Regions from separate parts of the Kosakonia cowanii JCM 10956 genome, predicted to be linked through region 3. Evidence: predicted binding sites of a transcription regulator. Region 3 holds the regulator's gene; each other region holds the start of a gene.
The links. The regulator Fur, encoded in region 3, represses iron uptake genes when iron is present. The targets are predictions, from matches to a motif close to ATAATAATGAGAACNACTATCAA.
Positions count from the first base shown of each region.

Region 1: BWI95_RS10610 (TonB-dependent receptor domain-containing protein) is a predicted target of Fur. The motif match lies at 2,401-2,423, and genes of this name have one in related genera.
Region 2: efeU (iron uptake transporter permease EfeU) is a predicted target of Fur. The motif match lies at 2,127-2,149, and genes of this name have one in related genera.
Region 4: sufA (Fe-S cluster assembly scaffold SufA) is a predicted target of Fur. The motif match lies at 2,387-2,409, and genes of this name have one in related genera.

Region 1 is NZ_CP019445.1:2,254,274-2,259,188, forward strand. It holds gene zinT (metal-binding protein ZinT) at 1-333, opposite strand, end outside; gene BWI95_RS10595 (con-10 family general stress protein) at 680-853, shown strand; gene hutX (heme utilization cystosolic carrier protein HutX) at 1,552-2,040, shown strand; gene BWI95_RS10605 (Rdx family protein) at 2,042-2,329, opposite strand; gene BWI95_RS10610 (TonB-dependent receptor domain-containing protein) at 2,535-4,889, shown strand.
Region 2 is NZ_CP019445.1:2,966,766-2,971,680, forward strand. It holds gene putP (sodium/proline symporter PutP) at 1-170, shown strand, start outside; gene BWI95_RS13920 (DUF3574 domain-containing protein) at 270-698, shown strand; gene BWI95_RS13925 (NupC/NupG family nucleoside CNT transporter) at 738-1,922, opposite strand; gene efeU (iron uptake transporter permease EfeU) at 2,204-3,037, shown strand; gene efeO (iron uptake system protein EfeO) at 3,087-4,214, shown strand; gene efeB (iron uptake transporter deferrochelatase/peroxidase subunit) at 4,217-4,915, shown strand, end outside.
Region 3 is NZ_CP019445.1:2,607,123-2,612,037, forward strand. It holds partial or broken gene BWI95_RS12265 (beta-N-acetylhexosaminidase) at 1-2,375, shown strand, start outside; gene fur (ferric iron uptake transcriptional regulator) at 2,476-2,922, opposite strand; gene fldA (flavodoxin FldA) at 3,212-3,742, opposite strand; gene ybfE (LexA regulated protein) at 3,906-4,187, opposite strand; gene ybfF (esterase) at 4,326-4,915, opposite strand, start outside.
Region 4 is NZ_CP019445.1:3,239,063-3,243,977, forward strand. It holds gene BWI95_RS15285 (hypothetical protein) at 1-209, shown strand, start outside; gene BWI95_RS15290 (EAL domain-containing protein) at 226-798, opposite strand; gene BWI95_RS15295 (alpha/beta fold hydrolase) at 1,268-2,059, opposite strand; gene sufA (Fe-S cluster assembly scaffold SufA) at 2,450-2,806, shown strand; gene sufB (Fe-S cluster assembly protein SufB) at 2,815-4,299, shown strand; gene sufC (Fe-S cluster assembly ATPase SufC) at 4,317-4,915, shown strand, end outside.

The DNA.
Region 1 (4,915 bases), 350 kb from region 3:
CATCACGTTGTTTTCAATGCCGATCATCTCGACATCCGTGGCGTAGCCCTTTTTGTAATAGTCGCGGTACTCCTCGACCGTTTTATCGCCGTGCTGCGCCTTTTTCTTCAGCACCGGATCGAGATCGCCGTTCAGCAGGTAAGGGTTAATGGATTGCCACACGCCATCCCAGTCCGAGAGCGGGCGATCTTTCACATCTTTATCATCAATAATCCCTTCGCTCGCTTTACGCTCCACTTCCGTCAGCGGTTTGCCGTGGTGATGCCCATGGGCAAAGCCCTGCGTGCTCATCAGCAGCGCGCCCATCGCCAAAGCAAAAGCCGTTTTCTTCATCATCGTGATCACTCCCTGGTTACGTTTGTCATAAATTGAAATGTTATATTATAACAAAAGCAAATGCCAGCCCTGGCAGAGCCTGTCACGACAGGCTCGCGGCAAGCTGTGTGATTAGTACACTAAACGCAGCCGTAAAATAAATTTAGCCTCCCGCTGCGCTATTTTTCCTCGGCTAACCAGTGGGATAGCTGAAATAAAAAATATGCATTGCATAAACGCGATATTAATTAACGGCTGCGCTTTGACATAAATTATGTTTATGGCCAGGCTTAATCATGAAAGGCGATTGATATGACGCTGATGTCATATTGATTATATTTGAAACGACAGATGGAGAAATAACATGGCCGAGCATAGAGGCGGTTCCGGTAATTTCGCTGAAGATCGTGAGAAAGCCTCAGAAGCAGGGCGTAAAGGCGGACAGCAGAGCGGTGGGAACTTTAAAAACGACCCAGAGCGCGCGTCCGAAGCCGGTAAGAAAGGCGGACAGAATAGCAACAGCAGCAATAAAAAATAGTGGTGCCGTTGCTGTTTTAACCTGAAGTTTAAAATTTAATTTTTAAACGATAGCGAGTCGGAAACGGCTCGCTTAATTATTTGTACGGTTTTGTAGATCCCAAAAGAAATAAAATTAATTCCCTTGGTTAATTATTTTCCTGAACGGCTGCAGGCAAAAAAAATCCCTCAGGTACAGGAAATCCGATCTGCGCCTGAGGGTATGCAAATGCATCTTCGTTACTAACAATGAGTTGGCGATCTATGCACAATTGGGCAACAGCATAAGCTGCTAAAACCCGCATTTGTAATGAAATTTTACGCTGCTCACGAATAAATTATTTCATGAATAAATATTTGAAAATACGCCGTTTTTAGCTATGTCGACGGTTTTTTGAACCGATTCAGCTTAATTATTCTCCGCCAATGGCGCTTTTTTAATCCTCTGCCGCCTGGTTTAGAGTGCAAGGCTTAGCTATATTTACTAAACATCCATTCGCAAAAGGAGGTTTTGTGTTCAATATTGAAAAAGACGATCCACGCGAAGCGCCGGAATCCGGCGACAAAAAACCGCAACCGGTTAAAAAATAGTTACAAGGTCGCTTCGGCGGCCTTTTTTATTGCGCGGTAGCTCGCAGTTTTTTCTCGAGACAAATGATAGTAATTCTCATTCATCGCTGCAGTGGAGAGGTGGCGAAGGGAAAGTCAAAGGAGAGAGAGATGACAGAGAAGAGCTTACAGGAGTTTTTGCACACCGAGCCGGATTGCATACTTGAACATGTCGCCCGGCATTATCAAACCACGCTGCTTGAAGTGGTACGCCAACTGCCTGGCAGCAAGATGATTGCCGGTACCCACTTTGATGAGGTGTGGCAAGAGGTGACCACCTGGGGCACGGTGCTGCTCCTGATCCACACTGAAGATGTGATCCTGGAGTGCAGCATCGCGCTACCGCCGGGATTTTACAGCCACGGTTACTTCAACCTGCAGGGCAAAGAGCAGGTATCGGGTCATATCAAAGCCGACCACTGCTACCATATCGCGTTTATTGAACGCAAATTTATGGCGATGGACGCCGCCACCATCCTCTTTTTCAACGCCGCAGGCAGCGCGATGCTAAAAATTTTCGTTGCCCGTGACGAACGCCACCAGCTTATTCCACAGCAGCTGGCGGCGTTCCGTGCGCTGAGGCAGGCCTTCGCGCAGTAGATTACTCGCTGCGCTTTTCAACATGACCCAGCGGTTTTTCCGGGAAGCAGCAGTCGCGCACGCGGCGTTTTAACTCTGCGGCATCGGGAAAGCCGCCCTCCTGCTTGCGATCCCAGATGACGCTGCCATCGGCTTCGATGACAAATATGCCCCCGGTACCGGGGATTAGCGTCACGGATCCCAAGTCGGTATTGAACGTATGGAGCAGCTCCTGCGCCATCCAGCTGGCGCGCAGCATCCAGTTGCACTGTACGCAGTAGTGCAGGGTGATGGCAGGTTTAGTGGACATCTTCTCGTTACCAGAAGGGAAAGGGGTCCGCAAAGTGTAAGCAAAATGTTGGGATTATGAAATCGTTGCAAGTGATAATGGTTATCATTATTATCCTGACCATAACAGAGAGCTGATGCCTGGCCCGTGCGGCTGGTGTACGGTTCCGCTGAGTTCTGGGAGTTGATGTGAGCCCGATGATAATAATTCAAAGGCACACACACTTATGACGACTACACCTTTTTGCCGGCTACGCTTCAGAAACCGCGTGCTGGTCACCTCATTACTGACAACGCTTACACCCAGCGCAAGCTTTGCGGCAGAAACCGCACCACGCGATGAACAAGAACGTGCCGAAGAGATGGTCATTACCGCGCCAGCCCCATTGCTTAAAGCCGGGAGCGATCGCGCCATCAATGCTGACACTCTGCAACGCAACGGGGCGAATGATTTTGGCTCCATCATGCGGTATGAACCGCTGATTGGTGCCACCGGGGCAAGGGGCGGTTCCGGCAACGGTAAGAGCGGCTTCGATCGCGGCGGTTACACCGGCTATAACATTCGTGGCCTTGAGAGTAACCGCGTCGGCATTGATGTTGATGGCATTCCCCAGCCGGAGGCCACCGGGCGCAGCTACGCCGGGCGCGCCGGGCTTAACACCTTCGGCATTGGCCGCGACTATATTGACCCCTACCTCTACGGCAGCGTGGCAATCCAGCCGGGCGCAACGTCTGCGGAACAGGCCAACACTGCCATCGGTGGCAATGTCTCGTTCCGGCCAAAATCCGCCAATGACTACCTGCAAGGGGCGAAGCACTACTACGCGGGTTACCAGAGCGATTACGACTCCAGCGATCGCAGCTGGCACAACGGCGTAACGGCCGCGGCAGGGGATGAGAGAGTGCGCGGCATTGTGGTTTACAGCCGCCGCGACGGCCAGCAAACGCGCAATAACAGCGACAGAGTCGGGGCTTACCCCGCTAACTGGCACTCCGATGCGCTGCTGCTCTCCGGGATCCTGCAAGCCTCTGAGGCGCACAAACGGACCTATACGGCGGAGTACTATAACAAAACGACGCATACCCACTTTGACGCCTGGAACCGTGACGGCAGTAACATCATTGGCAACGCCCAGCAGAGCAGCTACTCCCGGCGCTGGGCCATCAGCCTGAAAGATGACTGGACACCGGTCGATGCGTGGGTCGATAGCGCTTCGACAAAGATCTATTTACAGCGCACCCAGGCGCACGATGCCACGTGGATGCCGGACAGCACCACCGGCATTCCGGGTACCGTCTACTCCAGTTACGATACCGACACGATAGGCATTCAGCATGCGCTGGCGAAGAGCTTCGGCCGCCACGATCTGCGCGCTGGCTTCAATGCCAGCGCCAGCAAAACGCAGCGCCCATTCCACCAGCAGCCAATGCCGAACGCACGCAGCGCGATCATGCAGCCTGAAGCGGACAGCAAACGCGAGATCCTCAGCGCTTTTGTGCAGGATCAGATCAATTTCTCCGCCGGAGAGCACGATTTTGCCCTCATTCCCGGCCTACGCGTGGTGCATCAGTCAATGAAGCCGGAAAACCTCGGCAGCCTGACTACCACCAGCAACGTGCTGAACACCACGGATGTTAACGCGCTGTACCACAAAAACAGCGATACCGAGTGGCTGCCATCGCTCACTTTCCAGTACGACATCACGCCGCGTCTGATGAGCTATCTGCAATACCGGCGCGGCGCACAGTTCCCCAGTGCCAGCCAGCGCTACGGCTCCTGGAATCTTGGCTCTAACTATGCCGGGCGCGCGCAGTATGCGCTGATCGGCAACGCGGCGCTAAAAACCGAAACCAGCGATAACCTCGAATGGGGATTGAAAGGCGAGGTGGCGCAGGGCGTGAAGCTGCGCAGTGCAGTGTTCTACAACAGCTACAAAAACTTTATCGCCTACACCCGCTATCGCCGCGCCGACAACCCCGGCAACTTTGCCAACGTGCCGTCGAATATCTACACCAGCTATCAGGCGGAAAACCGCGATAAGGCCTTTATCTACGGCGGTGAAATCAGCGCCACGTTCGATGTCGGTAGCTGGTTTGAGCAGGCGGAAGGGCTGCGCGCAACCCTCGCTTATGGCTACGCCGAGGGGCAAGCCAAATCGCGCTACATGGGCGATGCCTACCGCGATCTCGACAGCGTCGCGCCGATGAAAGCGATTGTCGGCCTCGGCTGGGACGATCCGGCAAAACGCTACGGCACCGCGCTGACCGCCACCTTTGTCAAAGGTAAGCGCGCCACCGCGACCGGTCGTGAAACCTATCAGAACAGCGGCGAACCGGTCGCCAGCGCCAGCAGCAGCTACATGCGCGTGCCCGGTTACGGGGTTGTCGACCTGAGCGCCTGGTGGCAGGTGGCGAAGCAGGTGAAGGTGAACGGCGGCGTTTATAACCTCACCAACCGCAAATATTGGGATTACCTCAGCAGCCGGACGCAGGAAACGCGCACCCTCCAGGATCGCTATGACAACGCGCTGAGCGTGATGCCAGGACGCAGCTGGCAGCTGGGCGTCAATATTGATTTTTAATCCGGCAGCCTCTTTACCCCCGGCGC
Region 2 (4,915 bases), 360 kb from region 3:
TCGGCTGGCTGGGCCTGTATGAAATTATCCCTGGTTTCATCTTCGGCAGCCTCGGCATTGTGGTCTTTAGCCTGATCGGTAAAGCGCCGTCTGCCGCTATGCAGCAGCGCTTCGCAGAGGCGGATGCCCATTACCACTCTGCGCCGCCGGTTCGCGCGCAGGCGAAGTAAGCACCCTTGTTAATAAAACCCGCTGCGGCGGGTTTTTTTGTTGCTAAATCATGAGGATTACGCTGATATCTCCCGACAACTAACCGTGAGGGCAGGGGAATGAAAACAATAAAAGTGGCTATGGCATTGATGGTGGCAGGTCTGTTGGCGGGCTGTAATGCACCGGCGCAAAAGCCGCAACCAATGGCGCAACAGTGCGCACCGGCGGATCGGATGGAGCAAACGACGCTCTATTTCGGCCTTAATCGCCCGGCAGGCAAAGCGATTACCGCCGAGGAGTGGCAGCAGTTTGTCGATGGTGACGTGACGCCGCGTTTTCGTGAGGGGTTAACGGTGTTTGATGCGCGCGGTCAGTGGCTTGGCAATAATGGCAAAGTGGCGCGGGAGCCGAGTAAAGCGCTGATGCTGATCCACGCTAAAGATGCGCAAAGCGATAAAAAGATTGATGAGCTGCGCGGAGTTTATAAATCACGTTTCGCCCAGGAGTCGGTGATGCGCGTCGATCAACCGGTCTGCGTACAGTTCTGACAGACTCCCTCTCCCGCAACGGGAGAGGGAAATCACACCTTAGAGCACTACGCCCGCAAATGCCGCGGAGAGCAGGCTCACCAGCGTCGCGCCATACACCAGCCGCAGGCCGAAACGTGAAACCGCATTACCCTGCTGCTCGTTCAGCCCCTTGATGGCACCCGCGACGATGCCGATGGAGGCAAAGTTGGCGAAAGAGACCAGGAAGACGGAAAGAATGCCCAGCCCGCGCGGGCTCATCTGCGCCGCAACCTTCTGCAGTTCAATCATCGCCACAAACTCATTCGCCACCAGCTTGGTTGCCATAATGCTGCCAGCCGGGAGCGCATCACTTAGCGGGATGCCGATCAGCCACGCCAGCGGATAGAAGACGTAGCCGAGCAACTGCTGGAAACTGATGCCAAACAGCGCTGAGAAGAGGGCGTTAACGGCGCTGATCAGCGCAATAAAGCCAATCAGCATCGCCAGAATAATCATTGCTACTTTAAAACCGGCAAGGATGTATTCACCGAGCATCTCAAAGAAGCTTTGCGATTCGTGCAGCTTCTCCAGCTTAATCTCCGCCTCTTCCTGCCCGCGCGATGGGTTAATCACCGACAGGATGATAAAGGTGCTGAACATATTAAGCAGCAGCGCCGCGACCACATATTTCGCATCGAGCATCGTCATATAGGCACCGACAATCGACAGCGATACCGTCGACATTGCCGTCGCCGCCATGGTGAACATCCGGCGCGAGGAGAGATCCGCCAGAATGCCTTTATAAGCAATAAAGTTCTCCGACTGGCCGAGGATCAGCGAACTGACGGCGTTGAAGGACTCCAGCTTACCCATGCCGTTAAGCTTCGAGAGCAGCGTGCCGATCAGGCGAATAAAGATCGGCAAAATGCGCCAGTGCTGCAAAATGCCAATCAGCGCCGAGATAAATACGATAGGGCAGAGGACGCCGAGGAAGATAAACGCCAGCCCTTTTTCGCTCATGCCGCCAAAGACAAATCCGGTCCCTTCGGCGGCGAATTTCAGCAGCACTTCAAAGAAGCCGGAGACATATTTAATCAGCGTTAACCCGCTCTGGGCATGTAAAAAGAACCAGGCCAGCGCCAGTTCGATCACAATCAGTTGCAGGATGAAACGAAACGGAATGCGCTTGCGGTCAAAACTCACCAGCCAGGCCAGCGCGAGGATCACCACCAGCGCCAGCAGAAAATGTAAAAAATTGAGCATAGTTGGGCGTAGCCAGGTAAACGAAACGGGCGTTTATTTAGCCACAGGCGTGAGGGACGGTAAACAGAAAGATAATGCTTCGTTAGCTAACTTTTTTCTGCTTTTCAACGGCTTCTGCATAAGGTGAGGGAGAGAGTCGTTAGCCTGCTAGCCGGTTACATCCGGTTATCATTCTCAACATATTTTTCGCTTGAGTTTCTTCCTGCCGTAATGATAATCACTATCAATGCAATTTACCTTTCTTTGCAACCATTGACGGTGCATAACACAAAGGCGGTTCTATGTTTGTCCCATTCCTTATTATGTTGCGTGAAGGCCTGGAAGCGGCGCTGATTGTAAGCCTGATTGCCAGTTATCTTAAACGCACCCAACGTGGACGCTGGATCAGCGTGATGTGGATCGGCGTGTTTCTCGCCGCCGCGCTCTGTCTGGGCCTTGGCATCGCCATTAATGAAACCACCGGCGAGTTCCCGCAAAGAGAGCAGGAGCTGTTTGAGGGAATTGTCGCAGCGATTGCGGTGGTGATCCTCACCTGGATGGTGTTCTGGATGCGCCGCGTGTCGCGCAACGTCAAAGTGCAGCTGGAGCAGGCCGTCGATACCGCGCTCGCACGCAGCAATAACCACGGCTGGGCGCTGATCCTGATGGTCTTCTTCGCCGTCGCCCGTGAAGGGCTGGAGTCGGTCTTCTTCCTGCTGGCGGCGTTTCAACAAGATGTCGGCATCTGGCCGCCGCTCGGTGCCGTGCTTGGCCTTGCCACCGCCGTGGTGCTCGGGTTTCTGCTCTACTGGGGCGGCGTGCGCCTCAATCTCGGCGCGTTTTTCAAATGGACCAGCCTGTTTATCCTTTTTGTCGCCGCCGGTCTTGCCGCTGGGGCAATCCGCGCTTTCCACGAAGCGGGCTTGTGGAACCACTTCCAGGATGTGGCCTTTGATTTAAGCAACGTGCTGACCACCCATTCGCTGACTGGCACGCTGCTGGAGGGTATTTTTGGTTACCAGGAGACGCCAAGCGTCAGCGAAGTGGCAGTCTACTTCCTCTATTTGATCCCGGCGCTGGTGCTGTTTGTCATGCCGCCGCGCGCTGGTGCGCAGCCCTCCCGCGCTGCGCCGTAAGCCTCTATAACGATTCTTAGTTACAACACACTTATAAAAGGGAAGGGTCATGGCAATTCTTTTTCGACGTAGCGCAGTACAACTCGGGGTCGCCGCGCTGATGGCGTGCGCGTTCGGGGCACAGGCAGCGGATGTGCCGCAGGTAAAAGTGACGGTGACGGATAAGCAGTGCGAACCGATGAACCTGACGGTCAACGCCGGCAAAACGCAGTTTGTTATCCTCAACCACAGCCAGAAAGCGCTGGAGTGGGAGATCCTTAAAGGCGTGATGGTAGTTGAAGAGCGCGAAAACATCGCCCCGGGCTTCAGCCAGAAGCTCACCGCCAACCTTCAGCCGGGCGAATATGAGATGACCTGCGGCCTGTTAACTAACCCGAAAGGGAAATTAGTGGTCAAAGGTGAAGCGACGGCTGACGCGGCGAAAGGTGATGCACTGCTGAGCCTTGGCGAAGCAATCACCGCCTATAAAGCCTATGTCGTTGGCGAAACCGCGCAGCTGGTCTCCGGCACCAAAGCCTTTACCGATGCAGTGAAAGCGGGCGATATCGAAAAAGCGAAAGCGCTCTACGCGCTGACGCGCCAGCACTACGAGCGCATTGAGCCGATTGCTGAGCTCTTCTCCGATCTTGATGGCAGCATCGATGCCCGTGAAGATGATTACGAGCAGAAAGCCGCCGACCCGAAATTCACCGGTTTCCACCGCCTTGAGAAGGCGCTGTTTGGCGACAACAGCGTCAAAGACATGGCGAGCTATGCCGATAAGCTCAATCATGATGTGCTTGAACTGCAAACCCGCATCAACGAGCTGGCTTTCCCGCCGTCAAAAGTGGTGGGCGGTGCAGCCGGGCTGATTGAAGAGGTGGCAGCGAGCAAAATCAGCGGCGAAGAGGATCGTTACAGCCATACCGACCTGTGGGATTTCCAGGCCAATATCGAAGGCGCGCAGAAGATTGTCGATCTGCTGCGCCCGCAGCTGCAAAAAGAGAACAGCGCGCTGCTTGCGAAAGTGGACGCTAACTTCAAGAAAGTGAATACCATTTTAGCGAAGTACCGCACCAAAACGGGCTTTGAGACCTATGACAAGCTGACCGATGCCGATCGTAATGCGCTGAAGGGGCCAATCACCACCCTGGCGGAAGATCTGGCGCAGCTGCGCGGCGTACTTGGACTGGATTAATAATGAAGCAGCATGAAGAAAACGACGTCAGCGAACCTTCGCGGCGTCGGTTGTTAAAAGGGATGGGCGCGCTGGGTGGCGCGCTTGCTCTCGCCGGCGGTTGTCCGGTCGCCCATGCGGCAAAACCGCAAAGCGCGCCGGGAACGCTCTCGCCCGACTCGCGTATGGAAAAGCAGCCGTTTTACGGCGATCACCAGGCGGGCATCTTAACGCCGCAGCAGGCCTCGATGATGCTGGTGGCATTTGATGTGCTGGCGGCGGATAAAGCGGATCTTATCCGCCTGTTTCGCCTGCTTACCGAGCGGATTGCCTTCCTGACGGCGGGCGGCCCGGCGCCGGAGACACCAAACCCGCGACTGCCGCCGATGGATTCCGGTATTCTCGGGCCGTTTATCGCGCCGGATAACCTGACCATGACCGTCTCTGTCGGGTCTGCGCTGTTTGATGAACGATTCGGTCTTGCGGCGCAGAAACCGAAGAAGCTGCAGAAGATGATGCGTTTTCCTAACGACTCGCTCGATGCCGCGCTCTGTCATGGCGATCTGCTACTGCAGATCTGCGCGAATACGCAGGACACGGTGATCCACGCCTTGCGCGATGTGATCAAGCACACGCCGGATCTGCTCAGCGTGCGCTGGAAGCGGGAAGGGTTTATCTCCGACCACGCCGCGCGCAGCCGCGGGAAAGAGACGCCGGTAAAC
Region 3 (4,915 bases):
GTCGCGAACCCGCAGTTCAAAGTGACCCATATTATGGGCGACCTGCATAAGCTTGAGCCTACGGAGCAATTTAGTGGTTTTCCGGCGAAGCACTCCGTTGAGATCCCGATTATTAATGAGTACTGGCAACTCTTTATTACCGACGTGCTGCCGCGCTGGTATGTCACAGGAGAGGAGGCAACGCCAAAAACCATCGCCAATACCAATACGGAAGATCTTGCCCAGTTCGTCACGCCGCTTGGCGAGCACTGGAAGCGGATGCCGGAGGATAAAATATCCTGATGACCGCTGAAGCGCGCTTTGCGCAAAACAGCGATATCAAAACAATTAACCTCGCCTCGCTGCGCGGGCAGATTGTGCCAACGCCGCGCGAGGGTAAAATCTACGGTCGGGATATCGATCTCAGCCAGGGAGTGAAGTTTGACCTCTCAGCGCTGATGCCTGATGCGCAAAACGCCATCAAAGGGCGCTTCGCCATGCTCGGCGTGGAAGAGGGGAGTTATCCGCTACGTACCGAGATTGCCCGTAAAGCGTTCAGGGGGGACGAGGCGATCAACGGTGCCTATCAGCTGCGTATCAATGATAAAGAGGCGGTGGTGACCGGTTTTGATCAGAGCGGCGTGTTCTATGGCCTGCAATCTCTGCTTTCGCTTCTCCCCGCGCAGGGGCCGATGACGCTCCCCGCTCTGACGGCGAAAGATGCGCCGCGCTTCGACTATCGCGGTATTCATCTGGATGTCGGGCGTAATTTCCACAGCAAAGCGGCGGTGTTGCGCCTGCTGGATCAGATGGCGGCTTACAAGCTGAATAAATTCCACTTCCATCTGACGGACGATGAAGGGTGGCGCATTGAAATTCCGGGGCTGCCGGAGCTGACTGAGATTGGCAGCCAGCGCTGCCACGATCTGAGCGAGAAGCAGTGCCTGCTGCCGCAGCTGGGCTCGGGTCCGGATCGTGATAACAACGGCAGCGGGTACTTTACCCGCGCCGACTACATCGAGATCCTCAAATACGCCAAAGCGCGACACATTGAGGTGATCCCGGAGATCGACATGCCTGCCCATGCGCGCGCGGCGGTGATCTCAATGGAAGCACGTTACGAACGCCTGATAAAAGAGGGTAAGGATGAGAGCGAGGCGAGCCGCTATCGGCTGCTCGATCCGACCGATACCTCTGTTACCGCTGGCGTACAATTCTACGATCGCACCGGCTACCTCAATCCGTGCCTGGACTCCTCGCGCAACTTTGTCGATAAGGTGATGGGCGAAATCCTGCAGATGCACAGAGAAGCGGGTCTGCCGCTGCGCACCTGGCACTTTGGCGGCGATGAAGCAAAAAATATCTACCTGGGCGCTGGTTATACGGATGTGAACAATCCGCAGCCGGGTAAAGGCATCATCGATCAGAGCAAGCAAGATAAGCCTTGGGCGAAATCCGAGGCCTGCCAGGCGATGATCAAAGCCGGGAAAGTGAGCGATGTTGAACACCTCTCCAGCTACTTTGGCGCAGAGGTAAGCAAGCTGGTTAAGGCGCACGGCATCGATGTGATGCAGGCGTGGCAGGATGGGCTGAAAGATGCCAAAGACGCTTCTGTGTTTGCCACCCAACATGTGAATGTCAACTTCTGGGATGCGCTCTACTGGGGTGGTTTCGATTCCGTCAACGATTGGGCGAATAAGGGCTTCCGCGTGGTGGTCTCCAACCCGGACTACGTCTATCTCGACTTCCCGAGTGAAGTTCACCCTGATGAGAGCGGTTACTACTGGGGGACGCGTTTCAGCGATGAGCGCAAAATCTTCAGCTTCGCGCCGGACAACATGCCGCAAAATGCGGAAACCTCGGTTGACCGTGATGGCAACGCGTTCAGCGCTAAATCAGACAAGCCGTGGCCAGGCGCCTACGGGCTTTCCGCCGAGTTGTGGAGCGAAGTGGTGCGCACGGATGAGCAGATGGAGTATATGATCTATCCGCGTCTGGTCGCCGTCGCTGAGCGGGCATGGCATCGCGCAAGCTGGGAGCTGGATTATCAGGCAGGCCGCGAATACAAAGGCGGCGAGACGCAGTGGGTCGATCAGAAAGCGCTTACGGCTGACTGGCAGCGTTTTGCCAATCTGTTAGGGCATCGCGAGCTGGCGAAGCTGGATAAAGCCGGCATCCATTATCGTCTGCCGGTGCCAGGGGCGCGAATTGTTGACGGTGTGCTGGAGGTCAACATCCGCTTCCCGGGGCTGGTGGTGGAGTACTCCCTCGATCGCGGCAAAACGTGGCAACGCTACGAAGCGGAATCCCGTCCACAGATTAAAGGAGAAATTCAGGTGCGCACCGTAAGCCCGGACGGCAGGCGCGTCAGCCGTGTTGACACGCTGAAAGCTTGATCGCTTTCCACCCTGAGCGGCGTAACCTTCTAACGCGCCGCTCAGCCGACAGGCATAAAAAAAGCCAACCTGACGGTTGGCTTTTAACATTCAGAAGAACTTATTTTGCGTCGTGCGCGTGTTCATCTTCGCGGCAGTCGCCTTCGGCGCAGTGGCCGTAAAGGTAGAGACTGTGGTTCGTCAGGCGGATACCGTGTTTAGCGGCGATTTCGCGCTGGCGCAATTCGATGGAATCATCACTGAATTCGATGACTTTACCGCAGTCGAGGCAGATAAGGTGATCGTGGTGATGCTGCTGCGTCAGTTCAAAAACGGACTTGCCGCCTTCGAAGTTGTGACGGGTGACAATCCCGGCGTCATCAAACTGGTTCAGCACGCGGTACACCGTTGCCAGACCAATCTCTTCACCCATGTCGATCAGACGCTTATAAAGATCTTCCGCACTGACATGATGGTTATCCGGCTCCTGAAGCACTTCCAGAATTTTTAAACGTGGAAGCGTGACTTTCAGGCCGGCCTTCTTTAATGCGGTATTGTTGTCAGTCATGCGGAATCTGTCCTGTTGCTATACGATTCACTTCCTTCTCGGAAGTTATAAGGAATGCACCCGGGCGAATGCGTATCATTATAGAACTGCCATGTATAAATGAAAACTGCAAGCCCTCAAGTAAAGTAAGCTTTTAAAACGTGGTATCGCCGACAACTCCCGGTCGAGCGTAACGCGTTAAGCAGGGCTTATTGTACAGGGATGAATAGGAAAGTTAAAAAAATGTAGCAATTATTTCGATTGCTTTTACCTATTGATACGGCGCAACCAGCAGATTGCGCCATAAAAATCAGGCGTTCAGGATTTCATCCAGATGCAGCTCTTCAGAAACCTGCTTCACCCACTTCTGTACGCGCTCGGCAGTCAGTTCTGGCTGGCGGTCTTCGTCAATCGCCAGACCAACAAAGTGGTCGTCATCCGCCAGGCCTTTTGAAGCTTCGAAATGGTAACCGGCAGTCGGCCAGTGACCCACAATGGTCGCGCCGCGCGGTTCGATAATATCGCGAATAGTGCCCAGCGCATCACAGAAGTACTCAGCATAATCTTCCTGGTCGCCGCAGCCGAAAAGTGCTACTAATTTACCATTAAAATCAATCTCTTCCAGCGTCGGGAAGAAGTCATCCCAGTCGCACTGCGCTTCACCGTAATACCAAGTCGGAATGCCGAGCAACAGGATGTCATATCCTTCGATATCTTCCTTACTGCTCTTGGCAATGTCATGAACATCGGCGACGTCTTTACCAAGCTGGCTCTGGATCATTTTGGCGATGTTTTCGGTGTTGCCGGTGTCGCTGCCGAAGAAAATGCCTGTAATTGCCATGAGTAAAATAACCTCTTGAATCTTAATGAGTATAGGGGGAGCGCTAAGCCCACAGATAAGGGCAATCATAGCAGAACAGAGAAGAACGCGGAAACAGCTATTGCCGCGGACTGCACTGTATGCCACATGAAAAGGGGAATTTGACGATGATTCAGAAGAATCGCTATCCGCGCAGGGCTTTAAGCTGCGCCAGCAGCATCTCTTCGATAAGTTCGCTGCGGCTTATCTCGCGCGCCTCGGCCAGCTCATTTAAGGCTTCCACCGCTTCCGCATTCAGTTTCAGTTCGACGCGCTTAAGCCCGCGAACTTTATCGCGTTTGAGCTGGTTGCGTTTATTAATGCGCAACTGTTCATCGCGCGAGAGCGGGTTGGTCTTCGGCCGTCCCGGGCGACGCTCATTCGCGAAGAGATCTAGTGTCGTACGGTCCGTTTGTTCTTTAGCCATGATATGAATACTACGGGAAAACACGCAATCGGGCCGCTGCCCGGGCTGAATAGCGCGCCATCATACATCACCAACATCGGCACGCCAACGACCGGGCGCGTTGAAACGACCGGTCGCCGCCTTTTTAATCAGTTGGCCTTACTCTGCCAGGTAACGGCGAATGGCACGCAGCACCGCGTCAGGTTTTTCTGCATGCACCCAGTGCCCGGCACCGGCAATGACATACGCCCGCGCCTGGGGAAATTGCGCCAGCAGCGCATCGCGGTAGGCATCGGTGACATAAGAGGAGTTGCCACCGCAGACGAAGAGGGCAGGCTTATCCCACGCCGGGATTTTCTCCCAGCCCACTATATTGGCATATTGATCCCACAGCACCGGCACGTTAAAACGCCACTCACCGTCGACGAAGGATTTCAGTAAAAACTGAACCACGCCCTCTTCATCAAGCTGCTCGCGCATCAGCGCCGCCGCCTGCTGGCGCGACGAAACATTTGCCTCGCTAACGGCGTTGATGGCGGCAAAGATCTCATCGTGACGGCGCACCTTATAATCCACGGGCGCCATATCAATCGCCACCAGATGGTCGATGCGTTCCGGTGCCAGTGAAGTTAGCGCCATCACCGCTTTGCCGCCCATTGAGTGGCCGATAAAGGTCGCTTTTTCAATCTGATGAGCATCCAGCGTATCAAGCAGATCCTGCGCCATCGCTGGGTAGTTCATCTCCGGTG
Region 4 (4,915 bases), 630 kb from region 3:
AGAAGCCGTATGAGATTGGCGATCAGTACACCGGGCGTTCGCTCTTTTACAGTGATAAAGAGGATCAGAACGCAGAAACAAACTGGGTTGCGATCCATATCATTACGCAGCTGGGAAGCGGTAAAAAAGCCTTTTTCTATTCAGATAAAAACCACACCGATGACAAAGCGATCCTCTGTAGCCAGGGGAAGGAAACGCCGTCACCGTAAAGGCGAGCGCAGGGCGTTAACTGCTGAGATTTTCCCATAACTGCAGCTGTGAAAGGGTGAGGGCGTGGGGTAACGCATAGCCTTTAACGGCAGGAAAGAGGCTCTGCCACTCGCTGTCGCGACTCTGCAGAAGGTGCTCTGCGCGATTGTGCAGCCCCAGCATAAAACCGTACGCTTTAATCTCGCGCAAAAAGGGCAGGCTCTCTTGCAGCTCTGCGTGCGCGATGCGCTTATCAAGAACAATCTCGATACGCTCCGCTGCAACATCATGGCTGGTGCAGAGATGATGAAGCGTGGCGAGATAATCGCTATCGTTCAGCCGCTGCGGCGGTAACGTAAAAGAGAAACAGAGCGTCTCTTTCTTTTTCGCCAGCTGGCACAGCGTTGTAAAAATAAATTCGGCCACGCTCGGCGGCTGCCCGCATGTTATCTCTACCGGACGGGGGAGTGCAGGGCGATCGCTGTATTCAAAAAAACGCGCGCTCGTCTGGTAACAAAGAATATTTTTCCCCGACAGATCGGTCACCGGCAGAAATTCTGCCGTCACGAGAAGTTTCTTATCAGCAATATCGACTATTATTGATTTCATTTCCCTGATTAAGCTCCCTACTCAAAAGAACAGGACTTTTCCAATATACAAGAGTGCAATTTTACCTACGCAATCATCACATTTGAAAATTGTTTTAAGTGATCGATCTGTCGCTGTTTGATAGTCTCTATCTATTGCTATTACAAAACCGATCGCTTAAATCTATATAATTGGTTAGCGTTATCGGCGTAATATTTGTATTAACGGCATATTATTATCTGTTGGTTTGTTTTGGGTTTTTGTTATCTTCTTGTTATCGCTGATAAAACATCAAAAATTTATTTCTATACTGTCTGAGAAAACCGCCGCGAAATGGGTCTGCGATCGCTTGGTTTTGTTTTTTATGCCGTAATAAAAGCATTAATTGTTTAAACACCAACTCAGCGCTGCCAATAAACCATCGATTATGATGAAAATAGCGCGGGCGCGCCGGAAGAAAAAAGACGCACCCGGAAGATAACAACGCCAATTAAGCGTAACGGGTGAGGAAATCAATAATCAGCCGGGTAACAAATTCAGGGTTTTCTCTGTTGCTAATATGGGCAGCATTGGGGATGAGGCTAAATTCACAGCCCACTTTTTCCGCCATCAATTGACCCTCCAGCGGCGGGCGCGGTAAATCCAGCTCTCCGGTGGCGACCTGCACCGGGCAGCTGATTTTTTCCAGCATCGCCATACGATCGGGCCGCCCGAAAATGAGTTTGCCAAGCGGAACAATGCTCTCGCGCAGCTGCTCTGCGCTGAGTGCGCCAAGCCGGGCCTTGAGCGCCTGCACATCAGACGGATCGGCATTGTGCGAGTAGAACTGCGAAACGACATACTCCAGCAGCGGCGGGGGAAGAGTGCCTGCAGCGTCAATGGCGTTGAGCATCGCGAAATACTTTTCACGCGCCTCATCCGTTTCACTGCCAACAAAGGTGTCGATCAGCATCAGTGCTTTAACCCGCTCCGGAGCCATTGCGGCGAGTTCAGCGCCCCACATTCCCCCTACCGACAGCCCGACGATCGCAAACTCCTCAATGCCAAGGGCGTCCATAATTTGCAGATGATCGGCGGCGAGATCGGCCATGGTGCTTTTCCCTGCGGGCAGCGCGGGGGATTCACCATGTCCCCACAGGTCAGGCACGATGACGCGAAACTGCTTCGCGAGCGCGGTCATCTGCGGTGACCACATGGTTTTATCAAACAGGTAGCTGTGACCAAGCAGGACGGGTAAGCCGCTGCCGCTATCGATATATGACAGGGTAGATGGTGTCTGCATCACTCTTTTCCTTATAGGGGCGCTCGTTGGCGTGAGCGGGGTAAACGTGCGCTCATCATATAAAAGATCGATCGCCTCGGGAGCCTGCAAATTCCTATTCTTCAGCGGGCGGTCATCTTTAAGCCCTTCCTATAATAAAAATAGGCATTTCCTATACATTTTTTGCGCTTTTACCGATTTAACGCGTTACGCTTGCTAAAGCCATTATTTATCAATTTATTAATCATTTTTTTAACGTGCTCTATACCCTTTCAACAGGGTCTATGCTTAACAGATACGCTGTAAAAAGGGCCCGTGGGGGAATAACCCTGCGGTAAGAAGGTTGAAGTGAGAATTATTATCACTAACATAGCGTTATGCCCTTCAGCTCAGATGAAGTGAGGTAACACGATGGAATCATTTAACCCCGAAGATTTTGCATGGCGCGGGCTCACCCTGACGCCGGCTGCCGCGGAGCATATCCGTGCACTAACCGAAAAACAGTCCGGCCTTCTTGGCGTGCGGCTGGGCATTAAACAGACCGGCTGCGCAGGCTTCGGTTATGTGCTCGACACCGTAAGCGAGCCGAACGACGACGACCTGCTGTACGAATCTGATGGCGCTCGCCTCTATGTCCCTTTACAGGCCATGCCGTTTATCGATGGCACCGAAGTGGACTACGTGCGCGAAGGCTTGAACCAGATCTTCAAATTCAATAACCCGAAAGCGCAGCACGAGTGTGGCTGCGGCGAAAGCTTTGGGGTATAGGCGGTACTATGTCTCGTAATACTGAAGCAACTGACGATGTCAAAACCTGGACCGGCAATATCAATTATAAAGAGGGCTTTTTCACCCGGCTGAGTACGGATGAGCTGGCGAAAGGCATCAACGAAGAGGTCGTGCGCGCTATTTCGGCGAAACGCAATGAGCCTGAGTGGATGCTGGAGTTTCGCCTGAACGCTTTTCACGCCTGGCTGGAGATGGAAGAGCCGCACTGGTTAAAAGCCCATTACGATAAGCTTAACTACCAGGATTACAGCTACTACTCCGCGCCCTCCTGCGGCAACTGCGACGACGCCTGCGCCTCGCAGCCCGGCGCAGTGCAGCAAACTAATGCCAATACCTGGCTGACGGAAGAGGTCGAAGAGGCCTTTAACCAGCTCGGCGTGCCGGTGCGTGAAGGCAAAGAGGTGGCGGTTGACGCCATTTTTGACTCGGTGTCGGTTGCCACCACCTACCGCGAAAAGCTCTCCGAACAGGGGATTATCTTCTGCTCCTTTGGTGAGGCGATCCACGATCACCCTGAGCTGGTGCAGAAGTACCTCGGCACCGTGGTGCCTTCAAACGATAACTTCTTCGCCGCGCTGAATGCGGCCGTCGCGTCTGATGGCACCTTTATCTACATCCCGAAAGGGGTGCGCTGCCCGATGGAGCTGTCGACCTATTTCCGCATCAACGCGGAGAAGACCGGCCAGTTCGAGCGCACCATTCTGGTGGCGGATGAAGGGAGCTACGTCAGCTATATCGAAGGTTGCTCTGCACCGGTGCGCGACAGCTACCAGCTGCATGCGGCGGTGGTGGAAGTGATCATCCATAAAGATGCGGAAGTGAAATACTCCACGGTGCAAAACTGGTTCCCGGGCGATAACAACACCGGCGGCATCCTCAACTTCGTCACCAAGCGTGCGCTGTGCGAAGGGGAGAACAGCAAAATGTCGTGGACCCAGTCAGAAACCGGATCTGCGATCACCTGGAAGTACCCGAGCTGTATCCTGCGCGGCGACAACTCGATTGGCGAATTCTTCTCAGTGGCGCTCACCAGCGGGCATCAGCAGGCGGATACCGGCACCAAGATGATCCACATCGGTAAGAACACCAAATCGACGATTATTTCGAAAGGGATCTCGGCCGGAAAGAGCCAGAACAGCTACCGCGGGCTGGTGAAAATCATGCCGACGGCAACCAACGCGCGAAACTTCACCCAGTGTGACTCGATGCTGATTGGCCCTGATTGTGGCGCGCACACTTTCCCCTATGTCGAGTGCCGCAACAACAGCGCGCAGCTGGAGCATGAAGCGACCACCTCGCGCATCGGTGAAGATCAGCTCTTTTACTGTCTGCAGCGCGGCATCAGCGAAGATGACGCCATCTCAATGATTGTTAACGGCTTCTGTAAAGATGTCTTCTCCGAGCTGCCGCTGGAATTTGCCGTCGAAGCGCAAAAACTGCTGGCTATCAGCCTTGAACACAGCGTCGGTTAAGAATTAAAGGATAATAAATGTTAAGTATCAAAGATTTGCAGGTTGGTGTTGAAGATAAGTCGATTCTGCGCGGCCTGAACCTTGAGGTGCGTCCGGGCGAAGTGCACGCCATTATGGGCCCGAACGGCTCCGGGAAAAGTACGCTCTCCGCGACCCTTGCCGGGCGTGAAGATTATGAAGTAACCGGCGGCAGCGTGCAGTTTAAAGGCAAAGATCTGCTGGAACTGTCACCGGAAGATCGTGCGGGCGAAGGCGTCTTTATGGCCTTCCAGTATCCGGTGGAGATCCCGGGCGTCAGCAACCAGTTCTTCCTGCAAACGGCGCTCAACGCGGTGCGTAAGTATCGCGGCGAAGAGGCGCTGGATCGCTTCGATTTTCAGGATTTGATGGAAGAGAAGATCAAGCTGCTGAAGATGCCGGAAGATCTGCTGACCCGCTCGGTTAACGTCGGTTTTTCCGGCGGCGAGAAGAAGCGTAACGACATCCTGCAGATGGCAGTGCTGGAGCCGGAGCTGTGCATCCTTGATGAGACCGACTCGGGGCTCGATATCGATGCCCTGAAGATTGTTGCCGAAGGGGTTAACGCGCTGCGCGATGAGAAGCGCGCCTTTATTAT